DNA from 3 places in the Thermoleptolyngbya sp. PKUAC-SCTB121 genome. Region 3 is predicted to be linked to each of the others. Evidence: riboswitches for the same ligand, from Rfam matches in the RefSeq annotation. Region 3 holds a riboswitch; each other region holds the start of a gene.
The links. A riboswitch is a leader RNA that binds a small molecule or an ion and turns the genes downstream of it on or off. The one in region 3 is predicted to bind cobalamin.

Region 1: another riboswitch for cobalamin. It lies ahead of JTM80_RS20410 (sirohydrochlorin chelatase); the one in region 3 lies ahead of JTM80_RS03605 (HupE/UreJ family protein).
Region 2: another riboswitch for cobalamin. It lies ahead of JTM80_RS15595 (FAD-binding oxidoreductase); the one in region 3 lies ahead of JTM80_RS03605 (HupE/UreJ family protein).

What each region holds. Positions count from the first base shown of each region.
Region 1 is NZ_CP070366.1:4,999,709-5,002,966, reverse strand. It holds gene sipA (regulatory protein SipA) at 171-425, opposite strand; gene JTM80_RS20410 (sirohydrochlorin chelatase) at 440-1,663, opposite strand; cobalamin riboswitch at 1,781-1,960, opposite strand; gene JTM80_RS20405 (ion transporter) at 2,110-2,949, shown strand; gene cysC (adenylyl-sulfate kinase) at 3,063-3,258, shown strand, end outside.
Region 2 is NZ_CP070366.1:3,811,521-3,814,778, forward strand. It holds gene JTM80_RS15590 (efflux RND transporter permease subunit) at 1-1,229, shown strand, start outside; cobalamin riboswitch at 1,375-1,549, shown strand; gene JTM80_RS15595 (FAD-binding oxidoreductase) at 1,578-2,345, shown strand; gene lepB (signal peptidase I) at 2,387-3,106, shown strand; gene JTM80_RS15605 (hypothetical protein) at 3,167-3,258, opposite strand, start outside.
Region 3 is NZ_CP070366.1:857,236-860,493, reverse strand. It holds gene JTM80_RS03610 (Gfo/Idh/MocA family protein) at 248-1,375, shown strand; cobalamin riboswitch at 1,517-1,653, shown strand; gene JTM80_RS03605 (HupE/UreJ family protein) at 1,677-2,378, shown strand; gene JTM80_RS03600 (DUF1350 family protein) at 2,499-3,258, shown strand, end outside.

The DNA.
Region 1 (3,258 bases), 1.3 Mb from region 3:
TCACCAAAGCATAAATAAGGTTTACCAAACTTATTTAATCTTATGCTTTTGTTAAGACTTACGCAGTTAGACGATTTCTCGTGGGCGGCGCTCGCGAGAAATCGTTCAAAATCCAGAAAACTTATCGCAAGTGCGTAAGGTCTGCTTATTTTGGAAAGCCACAGGTATCGTTACAGACTTCCTGATTCCACAACCTTTTCGAGATACTGACTTTCTAGCAAAAACGCGCCGCGCCCAAACCGCACGCCCCAATAGCCACCGGGACGGCGATCTAGCACAATACCTTCTTCTCCAACCTTAATCAGGTCGGGTGGACGCAGCATGGGCATGGGTTCTGCGGTTTTGAGGTAGGTTGGCAGGGCGATCGCCCGCACCCGATCGCCCACCTGAAACACCTTCTCCTCTGTTCCATCTAGTTCTGCCATTGCTTCACCCTCGTTCAGGGAACTTGCCAGATTTTTTCATGATACTGGCTCGGTTCCGCATAGGGATCGATCATTTCGCCATGATGATGATGCCCATGCGTATGGCCGTGGGGATGCCCGTGGGCGTGGCTGGGTTCATGGTCATGCGTAGGGTCATGCGTGTGGTCATGCGTGTGATCCTGCGGATGGCTGGGTCTATGTGCATGATCTTGAGCATGATTTTGGGCATGTTCGTGATCGTGTCCGTGATCGTGTCCATGATCGTGCCCATGATTGTGCCCGTGTGCGTGTGAATCCCTATGATTGTGCCTGTGTGCGTGCGCGTGGTCATGCCCGTGGGCTGCGCCATTGCCGACAGCCGCCAGACGAAACTTGCACATTTCGCAATTCATCTGCACCTGCCCAAGCTGCGTTTCGATTTCGCGATCGCGCAATACAGAAAACAGCGTCCTGTGCAGCCCCATTTCTGGCAGGCAGACCATCGAAACATCGGGAAACTGGGCCTGCTGTTGAGCAGTAATTGTGGCAATTTTCTTGACCAGCACGCCCGTAAACAAAAAGTAGGGCAGCACGATAATCCGCCTGGGCTGATACAGACGGGCGCGGCGGAAACCCTCTTCTAGCCGGGGGTGGGTAATGCCGATAAAGCAGGTTTCGACGGTGTGATAGCCGCTGCCTTCCCAGAGAATTCGCGCCATTTTGTATACGTCGCCGTTGGCATCGGGATCGCTAGCTCCGCGCCCCACAAACAGCAGCACTGTGTCTTCCCGCGCAATGCCCTGGGGGTTCCACTGCGGCTGGTCGAGATCTGCGAGGCGCGATCGCCATAGATCCAGAATTCCTGGCGTAATGCCAAAATGCCGCCCATAGTGAAACGTGACTTGGGGATGGCGCTGGCTGGCGCGATCCAGTTCATTGGTCACGTCGAACTTGTTGTGTCGCGCCGCAAACAGCAGCACAGGCAGCACCGAAAGGTCGGTATAGCCCTTGGCAACGCACTCGTCTACGCCCTGCTGAATCGATGGCTCCGTCAGTTCCAAAAAGCAGGGCACGACCGGACGCGAGAGATCCAACGCCTGATACGCCGCTGCAAAATCTAGCAAGCCCTGGCGACCATCGGCATCGCGGCTGCCGTGGCCCACCAGCAGCACCGGACGCTGCATCGGTAGCGGGGGAAGATCGATCTGGGGCGAATTTCCGAGGGCGATCGCCCCCTGCTCTGACTCCAGAGGATACATCAGCGGCTGCGCTAGCGACTCAGAGTTTGCAGCAATGGGGAAATTGGACTTTGAAGAAACAGGGTCAATAGAAAGGGTCATAAAAATCAAAACTCCGTTCCCGTGCGACGCGAGAGCTAGAGTGAAAAAGCAGCAGGCTGGCGTTCTGGCTGGGGAGCTTTGGATGATTTGGATGATTTGATGTTTACCCAACGAAACATGCTCCAGCTCCCATCACAGTTGCGGCACAGCGCCGGACTCTCACCGGACTTTCCCACCCTGCGGCTGTTCACATGTGCCTAGCCATCTTACCCCAGGCGGGGAGTCGTGGAATGGGGGAGAGGGGGATTGGGATGTGTCCCAGATTGGGAATGAGGGGATAATAAGAGGATCGCGGAATCGCGTCCTTCCCCGGATTGCGTTTTCAATTGCGTTTTTTTCAATGCGTTTTCAATTGCGTTTTCCCAATGTCTTTTCGCAAGCGCATCGCCTTTTACCTCGAAGATATCGACACGCCTACCGGAAAGGCGCTCAACCTGCTGATTACCGGGCTGGTGCTGCTGTCGGTGGCGATTTTTGTCGCGCAGACCTATCCGCTGTCGGAGGAGTGGCGGACGGTTTTGGGGGCGCTGGATTTGGTGCTGCTGCTGCTGTTTTCGCTGGAATATTTGCTGCGGCTGTGGTGTGCGGAAGATCGACTCAAGTTTGTGTTCAGCCTCTTTGGGCTGATTGATTTGATGGCGATTTTGCCATTTTTCTTGGGCGCAGTGGATATTCGGTTTATCCGCATTTTCCGCTGGTTTCGGATTTTGCGGCTGGCGCGATTTTTTGAAGGGCGGACGGTGTTTGGCTATGTCACGACGGAAGACAGCGCCATTGTTGCCCGCATTTTGTTCACGCTGTTTTCTATCGTGTTTGTCTATTCTGGGCTGATCTATCAGGTCGAACATCCGGTCAACCCGGAGCAATTCAGCACGTTTTTTGACGCGATTTATTTCTCGATTTCGACCATTTCAACGGCAGGCTTGGGGGATGTGGTGCCAATTACCGATGGTGGGCGATCGCTCACCATTTTGATGCTATTGACCGGAATTTTGTTTATTCCCTGGCAGTTGGGCGATTTGATCAAGCAGTTGGTTAAAACGGGCACTCGTGTCGCTGTGCAATGCTCAAATTGCGACCTGTCGGTGCATGACTCGGATGCCTTGTTTTGCAAAAACTGTGGGACGCGGCTGCCTGCAAAGCCAGCGTTTTTTCCGGGAGAGAGTGATACAAATCCAACCCAAGTGGAGAACGTGATCAAGTAGACTAGGGGGCAGTTTTATTTCTGGTTTTCCAGAGCGTTCTTGGTTTGCGCCCGTCGGTGCCCCCAAGAGCGTGCTGGTTCTTGTGCTAGTTCTATCGTGAGGAGCAAAAAGCAATGCAGCAGCGAGGGGTCACAGTTTGGTTTACCGGGCTGAGCGGCGCAGGCAAGACGACGATTCGCATGGCGGTGGAAAAGGAACTGCGCGATCGCGGCTTGGCGGTAGAGGTGCTGGACGGCGACATCGTGCGCCAGCATCTCACCAAGGGGCTAGGCTTTAGCAAGGAAGACCGGGACGAAAACATCCGCCGCA
Region 2 (3,258 bases), 2.5 Mb from region 3:
ATCGGCTGAACTTGGTGGGAACGCGCCTGCGGCTGAGTCCAGAATCGGTGCGCGGGCTGATTGTGAATAACTCGCCTGTGCGCGGGGCCGATGTGGATATCCTGCTCCAGGGGAGCGATACCCGTGCCCTACAGCAGGCGGGGCGCGAAGTGCTGGCGGCGCTCGATTCGCAGGCCAGGCAGGCCCGCTATCGCCCTGATGCGGATCAGGCGCAGCCCGAAATCCAGGTGCGCCCAGACTGGGAGCGGGCTTCGCAGTTGGGACTTTCCACCGAAGACATTGGTGACACGATTCAGACCGCCATTACCGGATCGGTTCCGACCCAACTTCAGCGGGGCGATCGCCTAGTGGATATCCGCGTGCAGCTTGCCGACAATGCCATCCAGCGCCCGACCCAGCTTGCCCAACTGCCCGTCTTTACGAGCGGTAGACAGCTTGTGCGGTTGGCCGACGTGGCACGGATCGAGGCTGGCGAAGCGCCCGGAGAAATTCAGCGCATTAACCAGCGGCAAATTGTTCAAATCGTAGGCAACCTGGTGGATGGCGCAAACCTCAGCGATGCGATCGCCGAATCGGACGCGATCTTGGCGGGATTGACGCTGCCCGAAGGCGTGAGCCGCCTGCCCAGCGCCAGTGCCCAAAGCGCCCAGGAAGTGCGTTCATCCCTGATTCTGCTGGGGGGGCTGGCTGCCTTTCTGGTGTTTGTGGTGATGGCGGTGCAATACAACTCGCTGGTCGATCCGCTGGTGATCATGCTGACAGTTCCCCTGGCGCTGGCAGGGGGCATTTTCGGCCTGTTCCTGACCCAAACGGCGATCGGCGCGACGGTGATTGTGGGCGCGGTGCTGCTGGTGGGCATTGTGGTCAACAACGCCATCATTTTGGTAGAACTGGCGAATCAAATCCGCGAAGAGCAAGGGTTGGATCACCGCAGTGCCATGCTGCAAGCCGCACCGCAGCGCCTCCAGCCCATCCTGATGACCACCATTACCACCGTGCTGGGGATGTTTCCGCTGGCGCTGGGTATTGGCGAAGGGTCAGAATTCCTGCGGCCGCTGGGCATTGTCGTGTTTTCTGGTCTGTCGCTGGCGACGCTGCTGACGCTGTTTATCATCCCTAGCTTCTACACGCTGCTGCATGAAGTGCCCTGGGCCAAAGGCGCAACGCTGGGCGCAAAGCGGCTGCGGCAACTCAGCGGATCGACTCGCAAGCAGCCGTTGACCAAGTAGGCAGGGACGCTAGCCCAGCCCCTGGTCTGCCAGGGTTGCAACGATCCGTAATTTTCCGTAATTTTCAGCTTGCGACGACCTGACCCGATCCGAGCTACAATTTCGGGACGAATTCGGGTTGTCTGGAGGATCAGTCCAGGCAGCAGATGTTTGCCATGCGAAGGGCGATCGCCCTGTAGCTTGGCCGTATCTGTGGGGAAAGTCCGGTGTAAATCCGGCGCTGTGCCGCAGCTGTGAATGAGCGGTTCGACGAGGGTCTGAGGGCCCATCACAGAACCCGCCTCAAAGTCAGAATGCCCGCCCGATGCTGCCCATTGCAATGCCCGCGATGCACGGGTCGAGGTAAAGATGCAACATTTAGAACGGCCGCAGCCTCCGAAGGCGGAGGTTCACGGGCCTGCGCTTCGTTTGGCGATCGCCCCGCCGCCGACTCCCCTTCCGGCCATGGATTGCGTCGGTACGGTGCTGTCGTCGATCGCCCTTACGCCAACGATTCAGGCCATTCGCCTCCATCTGGATCAGCCAGCCTTCCGGTTTTTGCCGGGGCAGTCGGTCTGGCCCCGATTTCAGCGAGACGGCAAGCAGTTCACCAAGATTTACTCCATCGCGTCGTCGCCCTCGCGCTGCCCAGAGGTGGAATTGTGCGTGTCGCGGGTGGGCTGGAGTTCCGCCTATTTACAAGATTTACCCATCGGTGGGGCGATCGCCCTGCGCGGCCCCTACGGCTTGATGACGCTGGCGCACCTTCCCGACCGACCGCGCCTCTACATTGCTGAAGGCTCTGGGATTGCCCCCCTAAAAAGTCAGATTGACTGGCTCTATGAGCAGGGCTTTGACCAACCTGTGTGGCTGGTGCAGGCAAATCCAGAAACGCCAGACTATTTGCCCTACCAGGCCGATTGGCGATCGCTCTCGCAGCGGTGGCCGACATTTGGCTATTTACCCACCCGTCCAGACCAGATTCGCCAAACCTTGAGCCAGATGCACCTTGACTGGCGAGGCGTGGATGTGGAAATTTGCGCGGTGGGCGATCGCCCGGCCCAGCTTCAGGACATGGCGGTGCTGCTGGGGGCTAAACTAGACCAGGTACGCTCAGAATCGTTTTACGCCTTTTAGAACGCCTTTTAACCGCCCTTCTTAGCCGCCTGCGTTTTCCCATGACGACTCCGCCCGGTGACCCCCCTGCATCAAACGCCTCGCTGCCCAACGCCATCGAACCCAGCCCAACGGTTGCATCTCCAAAGCCATCCGAAGCGCCTGCGGGCGATCGCTCAGACTTGGAAACTCAGCGCAGCGCCAGCTTTTGGAAGACCCAGCGAGAAAATGGGCTGGTTTTGGCGATCGCCCTTGCTCTGGCGCTAGTCATTCGGCTATTTGTGGCAGAACCGAGGTATATCCCGTCTGATTCGATGGTGCCGACGCTGCAAGTGGGCGATCGCCTAGTGGTCGAAAAAGTATCCTATCGGCTGCATCCTCCGGCGCAGGGCGACATCGTGGTCTTCGACCCGCCGACCCAGCTTCAGCAGTTGGGCTACACGACCGATCAGGCGTTCATCAAGCGGGTGATTGGTCAACCCGGACAAACGGTGCAGGTTCACTTGGGCAAAGTCTGGATCGACGGAAAACCCCTGACGGAACCCTATATTGCCGAACCACCAGGCTATGAAATGCGTGCCGTAACGGTGCCGCCGGGCCACGTCTTTGTCATGGGCGACAACCGCAACAACAGCAACGACTCCCACGTTTGGGGCTTTTTGCCCGTTGAAAACATCATCGGTCGAGCCATCTTTCGCTTCTATCCGATCGCTCGCTTTGGCAGGATAGAAGCGCCCGATCCCAGCGTGTCTGTCCTCCATCCAGCAGCACTCAGCAAATAGGGAAGCGCCCCGTCATAGGCAGCACTTCCCACCTTTGCTCAGCAAGCCTTTGGGCTGAATTTAGATCACGCCAACGCCCTTGCTGCGATTGTCACCATCTTCGGTTAACTTGCTGTCTTCATCGGTATCGTTGATTTCGGCGAGTTCGGCGG
Region 3 (3,258 bases):
ACGATACTAAGACGGAACTAAGACGGATCGGAGGATGCGAGTTTTCAGAGTGAGCAGGCTAAATTGGCAAATTAGGTGAATCATTAGCCAATGAGCAAATAAATTGGCGGAAAATAGCAGGCGAGATGGATCAATGCCTTAGCCAGTCCCGAAAATTCAGACCCGAAAATTCAGGATAAATGCGAGCAAAAAGTTTGAGCAAAAAGTGTAAGCAAAAAGTGTAAGCAAAATAATGTGAGCGAAAAATGTGAGCAACGTAGACGCAGCCCAGGATTCACCGTCAGTGGGCATTGTGATTTTGGGGCTGGGGCGGTGGGGAATGCATCTGCTGCGAAATTTTTTGGCGCTGCCGGGGGGGCGCGTGGTGGCGATCGCCGATCCCAGCACCACCCGCCTGCAAACTGCGGTGAACCAGCTTGGGCTAGCACATCGCACGCCCGCTGTTCTTGCCCTTACAGATTGGGCAGCCGCGCTCGATCTGGATGGGGTAGATGCCGTGGCGATCGCCACACCCGCCAGCACCCATGCAGCACTCCTGCGAACCGCGCTGAATTGGGGGCTACACGGATTTGTAGAAAAGCCCCTGGCGCTCTGCGCTGCCGAGGGGCGAGAACTGTGCCAACTGGCGGCAGCGCAAGGACGGCGGTTGGTGGTAGATCACACCTACTTGTTTCACCCAGCCGTGCAAGCGGGGCGATCGCTCGTTCAGCGAGGGCTACTTGGGCAGGTGCGCTATGGCAGCAGCAGCCGGACGCACCTCGGCCCAGTGCGCTCCGATGTCGATGCGCTATGGGATCTGGCAATTCACGACATTGCCATTTTTAACCACTGGCTGGAAGAGCGACCCGTGCAGGGGCAAGCCTGGGGAACGGTTTGGTTGCAGCCTGCGCTAACCCCACAGCTTGGGGCAATCGCCCAGGAAACAAACCAGGCAAAAACGGCAGTGCAATCGGGAGGATCGGGAGGATCGGGAGTATCTGATCTAGTCTGGGCGCGATTGTTTTATCCCAGCGGATTTCAGGCGACGCTGCAGGTATGCTGGCTCAATCCCGACCGACAGCGGCGGCTGAGCATGGTGGGCGATCGCGCCTCGCTAATTTTTGACGAAATGGCGACCGATTCGCTGGTGCTGCAAACTGGAGCGCTGATGCAGCAAGACAGACAATTCTTGCCCACGACCCAAGAGCGACGGGCGATCGCCGTTTCCCGCGAAGAGCCACTGCGCCGCGCCTGCGAACATTTTGTGGACTGTGTGCGGGGCGATCGCCCCTCCAGCCTGTCGTCGGGCGAAGTTGGCACGGAGCTAATCACCATCCTCGAAGCGTTGTCTCGGTCAATGGCACAGCAGGGGGCGATCGTCCCGGTTGCAGACTGAATTTTAGATTTTGGATTGATGATTTTGGATTGATGATTTTGGAGTGTCTCAAAGCGTTTGGCTCCTTGAACATTCGTGACTCTGCGTGTTTGCTCCTGCAAACGGTGCTATGATTTCAGTCGCTCATCGGCTCTCAAAGGGGAACAGCCTTTGGAGATTGGCGATCGCGCCGATTGGGGAAAGTGCAGTGCAAGTCTGCCGCTGTCCCGCAACTGTGAAGTTGGGCAAGACACCCCGCCCGACCAGTCAGGATGCCCGCCGATGCGCCATTTTGCCAATTTAGACTCTGCGAGGTACAGACATGAAGGCAAGCATCACCAGAACCCGGAAATTCCCGAAATCGCCCAGAGCGCGCGATCGGCGAACCGTCCTGGCCAGCAAACCTGGCGCGGGCTGGCGCAGCGGCGCACTGCTCTTGCTAGCAGGAATGGCGCTCTGTGCTGAACCAGCCCTAGCGCACCACGCCTTGGGAGGCGAAACGCCCAAAACCTTTTTGGAAGGGTTTTTGTCTGGCTTGGCCCATCCCGTCATTGGGCTAGATCACTTTGCGTTTGTGGTGGCGATTGGGCTACTGGCGGCAAAGCAAGGCTGGGGACTGCTGTTTCCTATCAGCTTCTTGCTAGCAGCGCTGGGCGGCACGACCCTACACCTGAATTCAGTGGATTTGCCCGCCGTTGAAATTGCCATTGCGCTGTCGGTGTTCCTGATCGGGCTGGGGCTGGGGCTGCAAAAGACACTACCTCTGGGTGGGGCGATCGCCTTTGGAGTTTTGGCAGGTGTATTCCACGGCTATGCCTACGGCGAGTCAATCATTGGTGCAACGCCGTCGCCCCTATCCGCCTATCTGCTGGGTTTCACGCTGATCCAGGCGGCGATCGCCTTGGGAGCAGGATGGCTGGGCGATCGCTTGCTGCGCCGCACATCCGAACGGGCTAGAGCGCTGACCCTGCCTGGACTGGCGATCGCAGGCGTGGGGCTGGTGTTTTTGTTGCAGGCTATTTAAGCCAAGCGGGGGATAGAGAGCAAGCAGGGGATCGAGAGATAAAGTTACTGATCCCTTTCCTATCCCCCCACCCGCTGCCACATCGTCTACCATGAGAGAGAGCTTCACCCTTCTTTACCTATGGAATGGCGAGAACTGGGCGGAAATTGGCTGGTGGTGCCAGAAAGCCCGACAGCGATGATTCATTTTTTGGGCGGGGCGTTTGTGGCGGCGGCTCCGCAGGTCACCTATCGCTCGCTACTAGAGCATCTAGCAGAGCAGGGCTATGCCGTTGTTGCCACGCCCTTTGTCAACACGTTTGACCATGAGGCGATCGCCCGCCAGGTGTTGCGATCGTTCCTCCGGGCTGAGGAATATTTGCTGGAGCGTGTGTTTCGTCGCAGCTACGTGCCGCTCTATGGTTTGGGCCACAGCATGGGCTGCAAGCTGCATCTGCTGATCGGCAGCCGCTCGTCGCAAGAGCGAGCAGGCAACGTTTTTCTGTCGTTTAACAATTATCCAGCGCGGCGATCGATTCCGTTTCTGGATCAAATGTCGCAGTTTTCGACCCAGTTTTCTTCCCAGATTCCGCCCCAGTTTGCGCCGCTGCTGAATGTAGAATTTACGCCATCGCCGACAGAAACCTACACGCTGATCGAGCGGCAGTATCAGGTGCGGCGCAATCTGCTGATTCGCTTTGCAATGGATGATATCGACCAGACGCGATCGCTCTCGGACGTTCTCACTCGCCGTTTTCCAGGCATGACCACGCTGCATACGCTGGGCGGCAACCACCTAACACCAATGGGTCAAGATTTGAAATGGCAGCCCGGTGCAACCTTTACGCCGCTGGATGCCCTCGGACAGTTTATGCAGCAGGGGCTAAACCGAGATTTCATTC